Regions from separate parts of the Exiguobacterium sp. s59 genome, predicted to be linked through region 1. Evidence: predicted binding sites of a transcription regulator. Region 1 holds the regulator's gene; the other holds the start of a gene.
What was found. Region 1 encodes LexA, which represses DNA repair genes until DNA is damaged. Its sites were predicted from a motif close to CGAACATATGTTCG; they were not measured.
Positions count from the first base shown of each region.

Region 2: uvrB (excinuclease ABC subunit UvrB) is a predicted target of LexA. The motif match lies at 3,603-3,616, and genes of this name have one in related genera.

Region 1 covers NZ_JACSKG010000004.1:269,388-277,805, forward strand. Annotated here, with positions in the region: gene KNO91_RS09530 (ABC transporter transmembrane domain-containing protein) at 1-383, opposite strand, end outside; gene KNO91_RS09535 (YneF family protein) at 508-741, opposite strand; gene tkt (transketolase) at 867-2,858, opposite strand; gene KNO91_RS09545 (DUF896 domain-containing protein) at 3,058-3,291, opposite strand; gene KNO91_RS09550 (YneB family resolvase-like protein) at 3,352-3,996, opposite strand; gene KNO91_RS09555 (hypothetical protein) at 4,068-4,304, opposite strand; gene lexA (transcriptional repressor LexA) at 4,508-5,128, shown strand; gene KNO91_RS09565 (metal-binding protein) at 5,128-5,568, shown strand; gene glnA (type I glutamate--ammonia ligase) at 5,708-7,048, opposite strand; gene KNO91_RS09575 (MerR family transcriptional regulator) at 7,096-7,500, opposite strand; gene KNO91_RS09580 (methionine gamma-lyase family protein) at 7,593-8,418, opposite strand, start outside.
Region 2 covers NZ_JACSKG010000003.1:298,805-307,222, reverse strand. Annotated here, with positions in the region: gene KNO91_RS07465 (PDZ domain-containing protein) at 1-898, shown strand, start outside; gene glpK (glycerol kinase GlpK) at 964-2,481, opposite strand; gene KNO91_RS07455 (MIP/aquaporin family protein) at 2,510-3,217, opposite strand; gene uvrB (excinuclease ABC subunit UvrB) at 3,669-5,639, shown strand; gene uvrA (excinuclease ABC subunit UvrA) at 5,640-8,418, shown strand, end outside.

The DNA.
Region 1 (8,418 bases):
GATACGGCTTGTACATCATTTGTTGCGTGAGCCATCAGGTCGCCGACACGTGACTTTTTGTAAAATCGTTGATCAAGATCTGTAAAGTGCCGATACAGTTGGCTTCGAAGCATTCTCCCTAGTCGAATTGAAGCGCCGAAGATAAAATAGCGCCAAAAGAAGCGGGCAACATAATTTCCGATTCCGACGGCAGCCAGACCGCCTAGTAACATCCAAAGCGTGTTCGACGAAAGTGAACCACGGTTGATCTCATCTACGATCCGACCGATGATGCGCGGTGGAATTAATTCTAATCCCGCCACGAATACGAGTAAGACGATGCCAAGTGCATACGTCCTCCACTCGAGACGTAAAAACCAAGATAATTGTTTAAATACACGAATGTGAAACGCCCCCTTTGTCTTTACATGAAGATTATTCATTAATCGTAGCGAAAGTTTGTTCGATTGTCTAACAAAAAGAGGAAGCAAAAAAGCACTTCGGAGACCGAAGTGCTTTCATGACTGATTATGATTTCTTTTCGTTTTTCATCTGCACGTTCATGGCGCGCATCACTTGGTTGACTTTCTTCTGTGATGGCTTTTGACCCATTTGCATCATCAACGTACGAATCATATCTTCATTGATTGGCGGGTTCTGTTCAAGGTAGTTCATCATGTATTTACGCGCAATGAAGAATCCGATCGCGATACCCCCGATGAGTGCTGCCACGACAAGAAGAATCCAGAATAATGTACTCAAGGCTTTACCTCCTCTACCATATGAAACATCGTTTTTTACTATACACTAAATTGAACAACTTCGCTAGTCGTGCAGAAAAAAAGTGACGGCCAAATGAGCGGCCGCCACAACATTCTAGCATTCGATTAAAGTGATTTCACTGCATTGACGACGTTGTCGACTGACATCCCGTATTCTTTCATAAGAAGGTCTCCAGGTGCAGATGCCCCGAACTTGTCGATTCCGAGTACTTTTCCACCGAATCCTACATATTTGTACCATCCAAGTGTCGCACCCGCTTCAAGTGATACACGCTTCGTGATTGAAGATGGAAGGACAGATTCTTTATATTCAGCAGATTGAGCTTCAAAGAGTTCCCATGATGGCATTGAAACAACTGCCGCATTCACACCTTCTGACGCGAGCTGTTCACGCGCTTCGACGAGGACGTGTACTTCCGAACCTGTTCCGAGTAAGAGGACGTCTGCATCTTTCGATTCTCCTGCAACGACATATGCTCCTTTTCCTGCCGTTTCAATCGATGTGCCTTCAAGCTCAGGCAACGCTTGACGAGTCAAGACAAGAAGTGACGGTGTCGTTTTCGATGTCACAGCTTGTTTCCAAGCAGCAATCGTTTCTTTACCGTCTGCCGGGCGAAGAACAGAGAGGTTTGGCATCGCACGGAAGCTCATCAAGTGTTCAACCGGCTCGTGTGTCGGACCATCTTCACCGACTGCGATTGAGTCGTGCGTCAAGATGAACGTCGATGGGAGTCCCATGAGTGCAGCAAGACGGACTGCCGGGCGAAGGTAATCCGAGAAGACGAAGAATGTCGCACCGTAAGGAAGTACGCCACCGTGAAGTGCCATTCCGTTTACAGCTGCCGCCATTGCGAACTCACGAACACCGAACCAGATGTTACGTCCAGCTGGATCTTCATCGAAGTCCACTGCACCCTTAATCATCGAGTTGTTTGAACCGGCAAGGTCAGCCGATCCACCGAAGAGTGTCGGTACTGCTTTTGCGATTGCGTTCAACACTTCACCGCTCGTTTGACGTGTTGCTTTTTTCGAACCGATTTCGAATGTCGGCAACTCACTGTCCCAACCTTCAGGAAGTTCGTTGTTCATCGCACGCTCGAACTGTGCACCGAGTTCTGGGTGTGCCGATTTATATGCTTCTACGAGTTCGTTCCAGTCTGACTCGTATTTTGCGCCAGGCTCGACAACTTTCTCGTTGAACAAGTCGTATACTTCGTTCGGCACGTAGAACGATTCGCCTTCCCATTTATAGAACTGTTTCGTCAATTCGATTTCAGCGTCTCCGAGTGGTGCACCGTGTGAGGCTGATTTCCCTGACTTGTTCGGTGAACCGAATCCGATGACCGTTTTCACTTCAATCAATGTTGGTTTTGACGTCTCAGCTTTCGCTGCGTCGATTGCTTTTGCGATTGAATCGATATCTGTTCCGTCTTCAACACGAATGACTTGCCATCCGTATGCGTTGAAACGGTCTTCTACGCTTTCAGAGAACGACTTGTGAAGATCGCCATCGAGCGAGATATCATTTGAATCGTAAAGCACGACAAGTTTACCGAGCTTCAAGTGACCAGCGAGTGATGCTGCTTCCGCTGAAACACCTTCCATCAAATCTCCATCTCCGCAAATCCCGAACGTGTAGTGGTCAACGACGTTGAACTCGTCGCGGTTGTAAGTCGCTTCTAAATGCTTCTCTGCCATGGCCATCCCGACAGCCATCGCAATCCCTTGTCCAAGCGGTCCCGTCGTCGCATCTACACCAGCCGTATGACGGTACTCTGGGTGACCAGGAGTCTTCGAGTCCATTTGACGGAATGATTTAAGGTCGTCCATCGACAAATCATATCCAGACAAGTGAAGGAGCGAATACAAGAGCATCGATCCGTGGCCTGCCGAAAGTACGAAACGGTCACGGTTGAACCAGTTCGGGTTTTTCGGGTTATGACGCATTTTGTCTGTCCAAAGTGTAAACGCCATAGGTGCAGCACCCATCGGCATCCCTGGGTGACCAGAGTTCGCTTTTTGGACCGCATCAATTGAGAGCGTCCGGATCGAGTTAATCGCTAATAATTCTTTAGTAGTTGTTTCCACTAATTTCATCCTCTCTGTGTTAAGAAGGTTTTCTACCCGTCATATTTTATCACACTCATTCGTGTGTCACAACTAATTAATTAGTATAACACATTCATTGAAATCGTTTCCTTCAATTGCATGAAATGAACCGAAATCCGTTCGTCTGATGAGCGTTCGTGTATAACAAAAATGCACATCCTATACGAAATAGGATGTGCATTCAGCATCACTCGCCACGATAGCGTTTTTGATCTTCTTTCAATTTCTCAGGCGTGACGTCGTTGCCATCTGGATCCACGACTTTCATGCCCATCATTTGCGACTTGAACGATTGACGGAACGCCTTCAAATATTCTTGGCGTAGGTTTTGTTGCTCGTTCATTTCATCTTGAGACAGTCCTTCTGTCTTCGCTTTGTTGGCGAGGAAATTGATTCGCTCCAATTGTCCTGGTGCTAACATCTGACTCGCCCCCTCTCTAGTGAATTTGTTCTTATACTTTACAAAATCAGAGAGGAAGAATCAAGTTTCAGCAACTGACTGGTGCTCGAGATACCGTCGATTCACGGTCGCTTTCGACACTTCATACCCGAATCCACGGAGCGTTGCCGCAATCTCGGCAAACGTCAACCCACGTTCGCGCAGTTGAATGATCTCTTCAATTGGTACTTCGATTCGATGTCGCCCACCTTGATCGTTGTTCTGAATGTTCCGTTGCGGATTGAATCCGTTGGCAACGGCACGACGCATCCCACGAGAAATTTTAGCGTTGTGAATTTTCCGCTGATATTCTTCAACGACACTGACAATCTCCAACACCATCTTCTCGGCATCGGAAACGACGTAGTCCGATGTCGATTGCATCGTCAACAACCGAACGTCGTGTTTCATTAATGTGTGCAAGATGGCAATCTTGGCATTTCCTCGCCCCAAGCGACTGTCGTCCGTGACAAGCACGGCGTCCAAATCAGACGTCGACACGTGGTCAAGTAAATCAAGCAAGCCCTTTCGATTCACCTCGTACCCACTTTCTTGTTCCGTGATGATATCTATGACTTCTGCCCCTAGTTGCGAAGCCAGTTGCTGTAATTCATCGACTTGCCGACTGAGTGATGTCTCTTGGGTGGACTTGTTCGTCGATACCCGACAATAGATGACGACTCGCATCGCATCACTCCCTTTCATCGCATTCATTCCTTACGATACACAGTTCGAGAACGGTACGCAATGATGAACGATCACTCAGCGGCATACCATTTTGTTTTACGTTCGTTATGCTCTTCTCGCTCCGCCATGATCTGTGCTTCGAGTGATTCTGCCTGGACATACGCGACCTCTTCTTCAATCGTGCGTTCCGATGTGACGACTGGTTCAACCGCTGCCGGTTCCCCCCGCATCTCTCCTGCCAAATAAAAAGCGAACATCCCGACCAAGAGCATTCCGACTAAAATGATTCCGTTGAGTGTATCTTTCATAATTGCATTGCCTCCTGTATAAGAATATATGTTCGTTAGAACGTTTGTTCGTTTATCTGTTCTCATCATAAAACAAGAACCCGTGTTCGGTCAACAGAAAATAACGAACGAATGTTTGTACGCTCATGTGTTCTTGTGTTACACTAGACACATAAAGAATAGGATGCGTTTGCAGGTTATTCGATTACATCGAGGTGAACATAATGAAAAAAATGTCAGCGCGACAACAACAGATTCTTGATTTCATCAAAGATGAAGTTCGAGCAAAGGGATATCCACCTTCTGTTCGTGAAATTGGAGAAGCCGTCGGCCTTGCTTCTAGTTCGACCGTACACGGTCACCTAGATCGTCTAGAAAAACGCGGGTTGATTCGTCGGGACAAGACGAAGCCTCGCGCGATTGAGATTTTGACTGAAGATATGCCGGCAATGGAAGAACAAGAGTCCGTCATGTACGTACCGGTTATCGGGAAAGTTACCGCCGGGACACCGATTACCGCCATCGAGAACGTGGAAGAACACTTCCCGCTCCCGGCACATATCGTTGGTTCAGATAATGTATACATGTTGTCGGTTTCTGGGGATTCGATGATTAACGCTGGGATTTTGGACGGAGACCGCGTGCTCGTCCGCCAGCAGAGCACGGCCGACAATGGAGAGATTGTCGTCGCTATGACCGATGAGGGTGAGGCGACGGTGAAACGAATCTATAAAGAAGCTTCAAAAGTTCGTCTCCAACCGGAAAATGATGAGTTAGAAGCGATGTATTTTGACAATGTTTCGATTTTAGGGAAGGTTATCGGTGTATACCGGACGATTCACTAATGGCTAGTGGCAAGACACATACTCGAACGAATCTCGTGGCAACCGGAGCACTTGCGGTTGCCACGCCTTTTCTTGAAATCGATGTTCCGTTCGCATTGATCATCGGTGCGATTATCGGCACACTCTGGCTCTCCCCGGATCTCGATCTAAAATCAGATGCCTATTATCGATGGGGTCCACTTAAATTGATATGGCTACCTTATGTGAAGCTCATGCCGCACCGCTCGCTCTTCTCGCATTTACCTGGTTTGAGTGATGTGATTCGGATTGCGTACATCGGCTTTCCGCTCATCCTGCTATTACCTTTTACGGCATATGAGGCGGAGATTCGGTCATGGGTGGACGTTCACGGCATGCCGTTCTTTCTAGGACTCGTATTCGCGACGACATTGCATACGGCACTCGACTATACATCGACATTTATAAAAAAAGCATTTTGACCGACGAAAGGACCACCTTCCGACTGATCACGGAAGGTGGTCCTTTATATATATCTGCTTCATCTGAAGCACAACAAAAAGAGCAATGAACGATCCTTCTGAAGAAGGACATCCATTGCTCTTTTGCATACTTCTATTATTAGTAGAGCGTCATGTACTGATCGCGCTCCCACTCCGTTACTTGCATACGGAACATATCCCACTCGATTTCTTTCAATTCGAGGAAATGTTCGCCGATGTGCTCACCGAGTGATTCCATCACGACTTTATCCGCACGAAGGACTTCGAGTGCATCAAAGAGTGTTGCTGGGAGATCGTCGATTCCGTTCGCTACACGCTCTGGCTTGTCCATCACGTAGATGTTGCTGTCGATTGGTTTTGGTGCGTTCAAATCTTTTTCGATTCCGTCAAGACCTGAAGCCAAGAGGGCAGCAAGTGCAAGGTACGGGTTAGCCGCTGGGTCAACCGAACGTACTTCGATACGAGTCGAGAGACCACGTGCTGCTGGAACACGTACGAGCGGTGAACGGTTACGTGCGCTCCATGCAACGTAGCAAGGTGCTTCGTAGCCTGGTACGAGACGCTTGTAAGAGTTCACAGTCGGGTTACATACTGCCGTGAACGCACGAGCGTGCTCCAAAATACCAGCTGTGAATGCGCGAGCTGTGTCTGAAAGTTCCATGTCGCCATTTGGATCGTAGAAGACGTTCGTGTCGCCTTTGAAGAGTGACATGTTCGCGTGCATTCCTGAACCGTTTACACCAAAGAGTGGCTTCGGCATGAATGTCGCGTGAAGACCATACTTCGCAGCAATCGTCTTAACGACGAGCTTGAACGTTTGGATGTTATCTGCCGTTGTGACAGCATCCGCGTATTTGAAGTCGATTTCATGTTGCCCTGGTGCAACTTCGTGGTGTGATGCTTCGATTTCAAAGCCCATGTTTTCAAGTTCGATGACGATTTCTTTACGGCAGTTCTCACCGAGGTCAACTGGTGCCAAGTCGAAGTATCCACCTTGGTCATTGAGCTCAAGTGTCGGACGGCCTGATGCGTCTTTCTTGAACAAGAAGAACTCTGGCTCTGGTCCAACGTTGAACGCTGAGAAGCCAAGTTTTTGCATTTTCTCAAGGTTACGCTTGAGTGTACCGCGTGGGTCACCGCTGAACGGTGTACCGTCTGGGTTATAAATATCACAAATTAAGCGAGCGACTTTTCCGCTGCCATCTGTCCACGGGAAGACAACCCATGTGTTGAGGTCTGGATATAAGTACATGTCTGATTCCTCGATGCGGACGAATCCTTCGATTGACGATCCGTCAAACATCATCTTGTTATCAAGTGCTTTGTCCAATTGGCTAATCGGTACCTCGACGTTTTTAATTGTTCCGAGGATGTCCGTGAATTGAAGACGAATAAAGCGTACGTCTTCCTCTTGTGCGATGCGTTTAATGTCTTCTTTTGTGAACGTTTTTCTGGCCATGGTAAAATGTCCCCTCTCACATTGTGTAATGGTTGATGTGTGCGTCGTTATCGATAAAAACGCGAAAGCTCACCTTGAATGAGCGACGTCTTATTGAAACGGCCGGCTTCTTGAAGCTGTGTTTTCAATAAATGATGTAACTCTTTTTCCGAAACCTTTGGTGCTTCATTGACCGGTGCGGTCGGAGCAGTTGTTTCCGCTTCCTTCTCACCTTCTTGCTCTAACATGTGGCGAATTGCCGCCAAATTAAAGCCTTGGTCAATGTAATCCTTGATTGCGAGTAGACGTTCGACATCATTAAAGGAATAAAGCCGTCGTTTCGATTCCGTCCGACTAGGCGAAATCAGACCCTGTTCTTCATAATACCGAATCTGTCTACCAGTCAGTTGCGTCAGATCTTGGACGATTCCAATCGGAAACAACGGGTTGGAGCGACGAAATTGATCAGCCATCCTTACCCCTCCTTTTCTGTCTCACAATGTGAGAATAATACATGACAACAATCCTGTCAATAGATGTTAAGAAAGTTAACATGACAGAATGGTTACAAATGCGTGTGTTGATTTTGATCGTTGAATTCGACCAATCCTTTGTCGTGTAATTGGCTCAACGCCAACATGAGAGCGACTTTTACGTGAGCATACGTCAGACCACCTTGAACGTACGCTGTATAAGGTGCCCGAAGCGGGCCATCCGCTGATAGCTCGATCGACGAACCTTGAATGAACGTTCCAGCCGCCATAATGACATCGTCTTCGTATCCCGGCATATAGGCCGGGACGGGTAACGCATGTGCGTTTACCGGCGATGCCATTTGGATGCTTTGACAAAATGCAATCATCTTCTCGCGGTCGCGGAACGTCACCGATTGAATCAAGTCCGTTCGAGGAGTCGTATAGTGCGGGTCTGTCTCAAATCCAATCAAAGACAGGAGACTAGCTGTCAAGTGGGCTCCTTTGAGCGCCTGCGCCACAGTGTGAGGGGCCATATAGAAACCTTGATACATCTCCTGAAGCGAATAGAGTGAAGGACCTGCCTCACTACCGATACCTGGTGTTGTCATCCGGAAAGAACAACGTTCAATCAATTCTTTTGTTCCGGCAATATAACCACCCGTTTTCGCCAATCCGCCACCTGGGTTTTTGATGAGAGAACCCGCCATCAAATCTGCCCCGACATGCGTCGGCTCGATCGTCTCGACGAACTCTCCGTAACAGTTGTCGACGAACACATATACGTGCGGATGCGCCGCTTTGATCCGTTCGATCGCGACTTTGATCTCTCCGACAGGAATACTGCGACGATTCGCATATCCTTTCGAACGCTGAATCCCGACGAGTTTCGTCTCCGGACGAATCCGTTCAAGAACG
Region 2 (8,418 bases), on a different contig from region 1:
CACAGTGCTCTATACGCTAGTGGTGTTGACGATGCATCCGCGATTCTTCAATCCGGTGCTTCCGCTTCTCGTCTTGTTCGGGGTCGTCATGTTGCGCGATGTCGTCTCTTATGGGGCGCTCAGTGATTGGGTGATCGAGCTCGCTCGAGTCGATTGGACGGTATATGCCCTCACGTTCGGGCTCGTCACGCTCGCGGAAGCGATCCTTTTACGCTGGAATGGACCAAAAGAGACGTCCCCGACACTGATCTTATCGAAACGCGGTCAGTTCATCGGGGGGCATGTCGTCAAACGGATTTGGTTTTTCCCGCTTGTCGTCTTCTTGCCACCGACGTTCGGTCTCGACTGGCCGATGGTTCCCATCATTCTTCCGATTCCAATCGGAGTCAGCTTGTTGTCGACCGGCGCATTGCCGGGAACGCTACTTGCACGATTGAGCAATTATCGCGCAGTGCTCGCATTGATTGCTCTCGGTCTATTTGGTCTCTCGTATGTATGGGAGATTCCATATGTCGACTATGCCGTGTTTGCCTTGTTCGTGCTATATGAGCTTGGGCTTCAGTGGATCAAACGAGAAAATCGTGGCACGACACCTGTCTTCATCAATGGAAATCGCGGGGCGGTCATCGTCGACACGCTTCCGAATTCACCGGGAGAGGCGATGCAACTCATCCCAGGTGAATCGATTTATAAAGTCAATGGAACGATCATCACAGGAGGGCATAGCTTTTACGAGGCGCTCCAGCAACATAAACCGTACATCAAGCTCGAAGTGCTGAATCTGAACGGGGACATCCGTTTCGTTCAGCGTGCGATGTATGAGACCGATCCACACGAACTCGGTATCTTGTTCGTCGGGGAGCCGACGAGTCCACGTGTCCGCCTCCGTAAATTGTAAGAGTATCCTAACGGGTACTCTTTTTTTGCATACGAAAAGGGCACCCGTTAGGATGCCCTTTCATCTTATACGTCAAGTTTTGATGGTTTGAATGCCATCGTTGCTTCGACGGCGTGTTGCCAACCTTTGTAGAGTGCTTCGCGATGAGACTCGTCCATGTTTGGCTCGAACTTCTTATCGAGTTTCCACTGCTCTTTGATCTCTGCTTGGTCTTTCCAGAAACCAACAGCGAGACCTGCCAAGTAAGCGGCACCGAGTGCAGTCGTTTCACTCACTTCCGGACGTTCAACCGGAACGTCGAGGATGTCCGATTGGAACTGCATGAGGAAGTTGTTGCTGACGGCTCCACCATCGACACGGAGTGTCTTCAAGTTGATACCTGAATCGTTCTCCATCGATGTGAGGACGTCACGCGTCTGATAAGCGAGTGACTCGATCGTCGCACGGACCAACTGTTCTTTCTCTGTTCCGCGTGTGAGGCCGAAGATGGCTCCACGAACGTCAGAGTTCCAGTATGGTGCACCGAGACCAACGAAGGCTGGTACGACGTATACGCCTTCTGTCGATTCGATACGCGTCGCATATTGTTCTGAGTCTTTCGCTGATTTCAGCATCCGTAATCCGTCACGGAGCCATTGAATTGCCGAACCGGCCACGAAGATTGAACCTTCGAGCGCATACTCAACTTTTCCGTTATAGCCCCATGCGATTGTCGTCAAAAGACCGTGATCCGATTTGACGGCTTCTTCACCCGTGTTCATGAGCATGAAGCAACCTGTACCGTACGTGTTCTTTCCTTCACCTTTTTCGAAGCATGTTTGACCGAACAAGGCAGCCTGTTGGTCACCAGCCGCGCCGGCGATTGGTACTTCGAATCCGAAGAAGTGATATGGGATCGTGTTTGCATATACTTCACTCGAAGGTTTGACTTCAGGAAGCATTGATTTCGGTACCGTCAAGATTTCGAGTAACTCGTCATCCCACTTCTGTTCGTAAATGTTATACATGAGTGTACGTGATGCGTTCGAATAATCCGTTACGTGGGCTTTACCACCTGAGAGTTTCCAGATGAGCCATGTATCGATTGTTCCGAAGAGGAGTTCACCGTTTTCGGCTTTCTCACGAGCGCCTTCGACGTTATCCAAAATCCATTTCACTTTCGTACCTGAGAAGTAGGCATCGATGAGGAGACCTGTTTTGTCACGGACCATATCCGAGTGACCTGCTGCTTTTAGTTCTTCACAGATATCAGCAGTTTGACGTGATTGCCAAACGACCGCGTTGTAAACAGGGCGTCCTGTTTCTTTCTCCCAAACGACTGCTGTCTCACGTTGGTTCGTGATCCCGATTCCAGCGATTTCATTCGGATCGATATCCGCCGAACCGAACGCTTCCGCCATGACCGCGAGGACAGAACCCCAAATTTCATTGGCGTTATGCTCGACCCAGCCTGGTTTTGGGAAATATTGTTTGAATTCGCGTTGTGCGACTGTGACAATTTTTCCATCATGATCAAAAATGATTGCCCGTGAACTTGTCGTTCCTTGGTCCAATGCTAGAATATAACGTTTTTCTTTCGCCATATGTGATTTCCTCCTTCAAAATTATGTGTTAAGGGACGAGAATGCCATATACGAGAGCGGCAATGACAGCACCAATAATCGGACCAACGACTGGAATCCATGAATAGCCCCAGTCAGATGAACCTTTTCCTTTAATCGGAAGGACAGCGTGGGCGATACGTGGCCCAAGGTCACGCGCTGGGTTGATCGCATATCCCGTCGTACCACCTAGTGAGAGACCGATTGAGACAATCAAGAAACCGACGATGAGCGGGTTGAGTCCATCTGCGAATGTGTTTGCCCCGAATGACAACAACGCAAACAAAAGGACGAATGTTCCGATAATCTCACCGATCAAGTTAGATGGTGTGTTGCGAATACCTGGTGCAGTTGAGAACGTTGCGAGTTTCAAACCTGGATCGTCCGTCGCATCGTAGTGCGGCTTGTAGTGGACATACACCAAACATGCCCCGATGAACGCTCCGATAAACTGAGCAAGGATGTAGAGTGGGACATCGGCCCATGGGAATTCTCCTGCTGTCGCGAGACCAATCGTGACGGCAGGGTTGATGTGTGCGCCTCCGTAAATACCGGCTGCGTAGACCCCGACCATAACCGCGAGACCCCAACCCATTGTGATAACAATCCAGCCAGAGTTTTCCGCTTTGGAATGGCGGAGGACGACGCCGGCGACGACACCGTTACCGAGCAGAATCAATAGCATCGTACCGATAATTTCACTTACAAATGCTGACATGTGATACTCCCCTTTCTCCCTATGCAATTTGACTTACCACTTCATTATATGCCCAAAATGTAAGCGTTTTAAAACAGTGTTTTTCAAAAATCCTACTTTTTTCCTACAAATGTTCACATTTACACCTGTAAACTTCACATAAAGGAGCAGACAGGGAGCGAAATATACACCAATTTGGCTTCCGTTTTTAAAATCGTGGGAATTTTAATCGAATAGGAACAAGGTCCAGGATTCGACTTTTCGTGTCCTATGTCACAAAAGCGATTACGATTAAACTCTCAGATGATGATTGGCGTGAGATTGGATGTTTCTTTTGAGACGGTAACGGAAAAAGAAAAGATGATATGAAAGAGAAATGGAATATATCCATCTACAAGCTAATAAGCGAATATTTGTTCGTGTCTATGATATAATAAAGACACTTATGAAATGAGAAGGTGAGGAGTATCTTATGGAATCGATCCCGTTTGCATTACATTCTGAATTTCAACCAGGAGGTGACCAGCCTGAAGCGATTCGGCAGCTTGTCGAAGGCGTGAATCGGGGAGACCGTTATCAGACGCTCCTCGGGGCGACTGGAACAGGGAAGACGTTTACTGTCTCGAACGTCATTCAAGAAGTGAAGAAACCGACACTCGTCCTTGCCCACAACAAGACGCTCGCGGGTCAACTCTATTCCGAGTTCAAAGAATTCTTCCCGAACAACGCGGTCGAATACTTTGTCAGTTATTACGACTATTATCAGCCGGAAGCGTACGTTCCTTCGACCGATACGTTCATCGAGAAGGATGCTTCCATTAACGATGAAATCGATAAGCTGCGTCACTCGGCGACGTCGGCTCTCTTTGAGCGGGATGACGTCATCATCGTCGCATCGGTCTCTTGTATATATGGTCTCGGTAACCCAGAAGAATACCGCAGTCTCGTCCTCAGCCTTCGGGTCGGAAAAGAGATGGGGCGTGACGAGATGCTTCGTAAACTCATCGACATTCAATATGAACGAAACGATATCGATTTCCAGCGCGGACGGTTCCGTGTCCGTGGGGACGTCGTCGAGATCTTCCCGGCTTCGCGTGACGAACACTGTATGCGAATCGAATTTTTCGGTGATGAGATCGATCGAATCCGTGAAATGGACCCGTTGACGGGAGAAATCATCGCAGACCGAGATCACGTCGCCATCTTCCCGGCATCCCACTTCGTCACACGCGATGAAAAACTTCAAAAGGCAATCGTTAATATCGAAGCGGAACTCGAAGAGCAACTCGAAAAGTTCCGTGAGGAAGGGAAGCTGCTTGAAGCGCAACGTCTCGAACAGCGAACGCATTACGATTTGGAGATGATGCGTGAAATGGGGTATTGTTCAGGCATCGAGAACTATTCGCGACACTTGAACTTAATGCCAGAAGGCTCGACCCCATATACATTGATCGATTACTTCCCAGAAGACTTCCTGCTCGTTGCCGATGAGTCGCACGTGACGCTGCCGCAAGTACGCGGGATGTATAACGGAGACCAGGCGCGGAAACAAGTGCTCGTCGACCACGGGTTCCGTCTCCCGTCTGCGAAAGACAACCGTCCGCTCAAGTTCGATGAGTTCGAGAAGAAAGTCTCACAAGCGATCTTCATCTCGGCGACACCAGGTCCGTATGAGCTCGAACATACACCGCACATGATCGAGCAGATCATTCGTCCGACGGGACTGCTCGACCCGACGATCGAGATTCATCCGATTAAAGGTCAGATCGATTATTTGATGGACCAGATTCGCGAACGCATCAAGCGAGACGAGCGTGTCCTCGTGACGACGCTCACGAAGAAGATGGCAGAGGACTTGTCCGACTACTTGCGTGAAGCGGGAATCAAGGTCAACTATATGCACTCCGAGATCAAGACGCTCGAACGGATTGAAATCATCCGAGATCTTCGTCTCGGGAAATACGACGTGCTCGTTGGAATCAACTTGTTGCGGGAAGGACTCGACATTCCTGAAGTCAGTCTCGTGACGATTCTTGATGCCGATAAGGAAGGGTTCCTTCGTTCTGACCGTTCGCTCATTCAGACGATTGGGCGGGCGGCCCGTAATGCGAACGGACACGTCATCCTGTTCGCGGACAAGATGACCGACTCGATGGCAAGAGCCATCGAAGAGACGGATCGTCGTCGTACGATTCAACAAGCTTATAATGAAGAACATGGCATCACGCCACAGACAATTCGTAAAGACGTTCGTGGCGTCATCCGAGCGACGGTCGAGGCCGAGGAAGAGGCGCTCGAATCACTCAGTACGATGAAACCGGCCGAACGCGAGGCAGCGATTGCCAAATTAGAAGAAGAAATGAAGCAAGCGGCGCGCGATCTTCAGTTCGAACGAGCGGCCGAATTGCGTGACTTAATCTTGGAGTTGAAGGTAGGGAATTAAATGGCTGAAAAGAAAAATGCGATTGTCATCAAAGGGGCACGCGTCAATAACTTAAAAAATATCGATATTGATATCCCACGTGACCAGCTCGTCGTCTTGACGGGCTTGTCCGGCTCCGGGAAATCGTCGCTCGCGTTCGACACGATTTATGCGGAAGGACAGCGCCGCTACGTCGAGAGTTTGTCTGCGTATGCCCGTCAGTTCCTCGGACAGATGGATAAACCGGACGTCGATACGATTGAAGGATTAAGTCCTGCCATCTCAATCGACCAGAAGACGACGAGCCGAAACCCACGTTCGACGGTCGGGACGGTGACCGAGATTTATGACTATCTCCGACTCCTGTTCGCACGTATCGGGAAACCGGTTTGTCCGAACCATGGAATCGAGATTTCGAGTCAGACCATCTCTCAGATGGTCGACCAAGTGATGGAGTTGCCGGAACGAACCCGACTTCAGATTTTGGCACCGATTGTGTCAGGTCGTAAAGGGACGCACGTCAAAGTGTTCGACTCGTTGAAAAAAGAAGGGTTCGTCCGTGTCCGTGTGAACGGAGAGACGATCGAGCTGACGGATGAAATCGAGCTCGACAAAAACAAAAAGCATTCCATCGAAGTCGTTGTCGACCGTCTCGTCGTCCGACCTGATGTCGAAGGACGCCTCGCCGACTCTCTCGAGACGGCATTACGTCTCGCCGACGGACGTGTCATCATCGACAAGATGGACGGTACTGAGCTTCTCTTCAGCGAACACCATGCCTGCCCGATTTGTGGATTCTCGATCGGAGAGCTCGAGCCACGCATGTTCTCCTTCAACTCACCGTTCGGGGCTTGCCCGACATGTGACGGACTCGGGACGAAATTAGATGTCGACCCGGAACTCGTCATACCAGACCCATCGAAAACGTTAAAAGAAGGGGCAATCGCTGCATGGCAGCCGACGAGTTCCCAGTACTATCCGCAACTGTTAGCGGCGATGTGTCAGCATTTCAACATCGACATGGACGTGCCGTTCGAGCGCCTGTCGAAGCGTGACCAAGAGCTCGTCTTGAACGGTTCTTCGGAAGAGTCATTCCTGTTCCGCTACGAGAACGACTTCGGTCAAGTCCGGACGAACACAATCTTCTTTGAAGGGGTGCTCCGTAACATCGAACGCCGCTACCGCGAGACGACGTCCGACTATATCCGTGAACAGATGGAGATGTATATGGCAACCCACGCCTGCCCGACATGTCACGGCTATCGCTTGAAAGAAGAGTCACTCGCCGTCAAGATCACCGGACAGCACGTCGGACAAGTGACGGAGAAGTCGGTCGTGAACGCCCTCGCGTTCTTCGAAGAGCTCAATGAACAGCTCAGTGAAAAGGATATCGCCATTGCCCGTCTCATCTTGCAGGAGATTCGGGAACGACTCAGCTTCTTGAATAACGTCGGTCTCGACTATTTGACGCTGTCTCGTGCTGCAGGAACACTCTCAGGTGGGGAAGCGCAGCGAATTCGCCTCGCGACGCAAATCGGTTCACGCCTCACAGGTGTCTTGTACGTCCTCGATGAACCATCAATTGGTCTTCATCAACGAGATAACGACCGCTTGATCGCGACGCTCAAACAGATGCGGGACATCGGCAACACGCTCATCGTCGTCGAGCATGATGAGGACACGATGATGGAAGCCGACTATTTGATTGATATCGGACCGGGTGCCGGGGAGCACGGTGGACAAGTCATCGCCGCCGGGACACCGAAGCAACTCATGAAAAACAAGAACTCGCTCACGGGGCAATATCTCGCCGGGAAGAAGTTCATTCCGCTCCCAGTTGAACGGAAGATGCCGGACGAGCGTTTCTTGAAAATCATCAAGGCGGAAGAGAACAACTTGAAAGATGTCGACGTCTCGATTCCGCTCGGGATGTTCGTCGCCGTGACGGGCGTATCGGGTTCTGGGAAGTCGACACTCATCAACGAGATTCTCTATAAATCGCTCGCGCACAACATGAACCGTGCCAAAGCGAAACCAGGGAAGCATAAGAAGATTGAAGGTCTCGAGCATATCGACAAAGTCATCGATATCGACCAATCCCCAATCGGACGTACACCGCGTTCGAACCCGGCGACGTATACGGGCGTCTTCGACGACATCCGCGACGTCTTTGCCTCGACGAACGAAGCGAAGATGCGAGGGTATAAGAAAGGACGTTTCAGTTTCAACGTCAAAGGCGGACGCTGCGAAGCGTGCCGTGGGGACGGGATCATCAAAATCGAGATGCACTTCTTACCGGACGTGTACGTACCGTGTGAGGTCTGTCACGGTAAACGATATAACCGTGAGACGCTCGAAGTGAAATATAAAGGGAAGACGATTGCCGATGTCCTCGATATGACAATTGAGGAAGGGCTCGAATTCTTTGACAAAATTCCGAAAATCAAGCGGAAGATCCAGACGATCTATGACGTCGGTCTTGGCTATATGAAACTCGGTCAGCCGGCGACGGAACTCTCGGGTGGGGAAGCGCAGCGTGTGAAACTCGCCTCGGAGCTCCATAAACGCTCGACCGGGAAGACGATTTATATTTTGGATGAACCGACGACAGGTCTCCACGTCGACGACATCGCGCGCTTGTTGAAAGTGTTGCAGCGCCTCGTCGAGAACGGGGATACGGTACTCGTCATCGAACATAACCTCGACGTTATCAAGTCGGCCGATTATTTGATCGACCTCGGACCAGAGGGCGGAGACGGTGGCGGACTCATCGTCGCGACGGGAACGCCGGAAGAAGTCG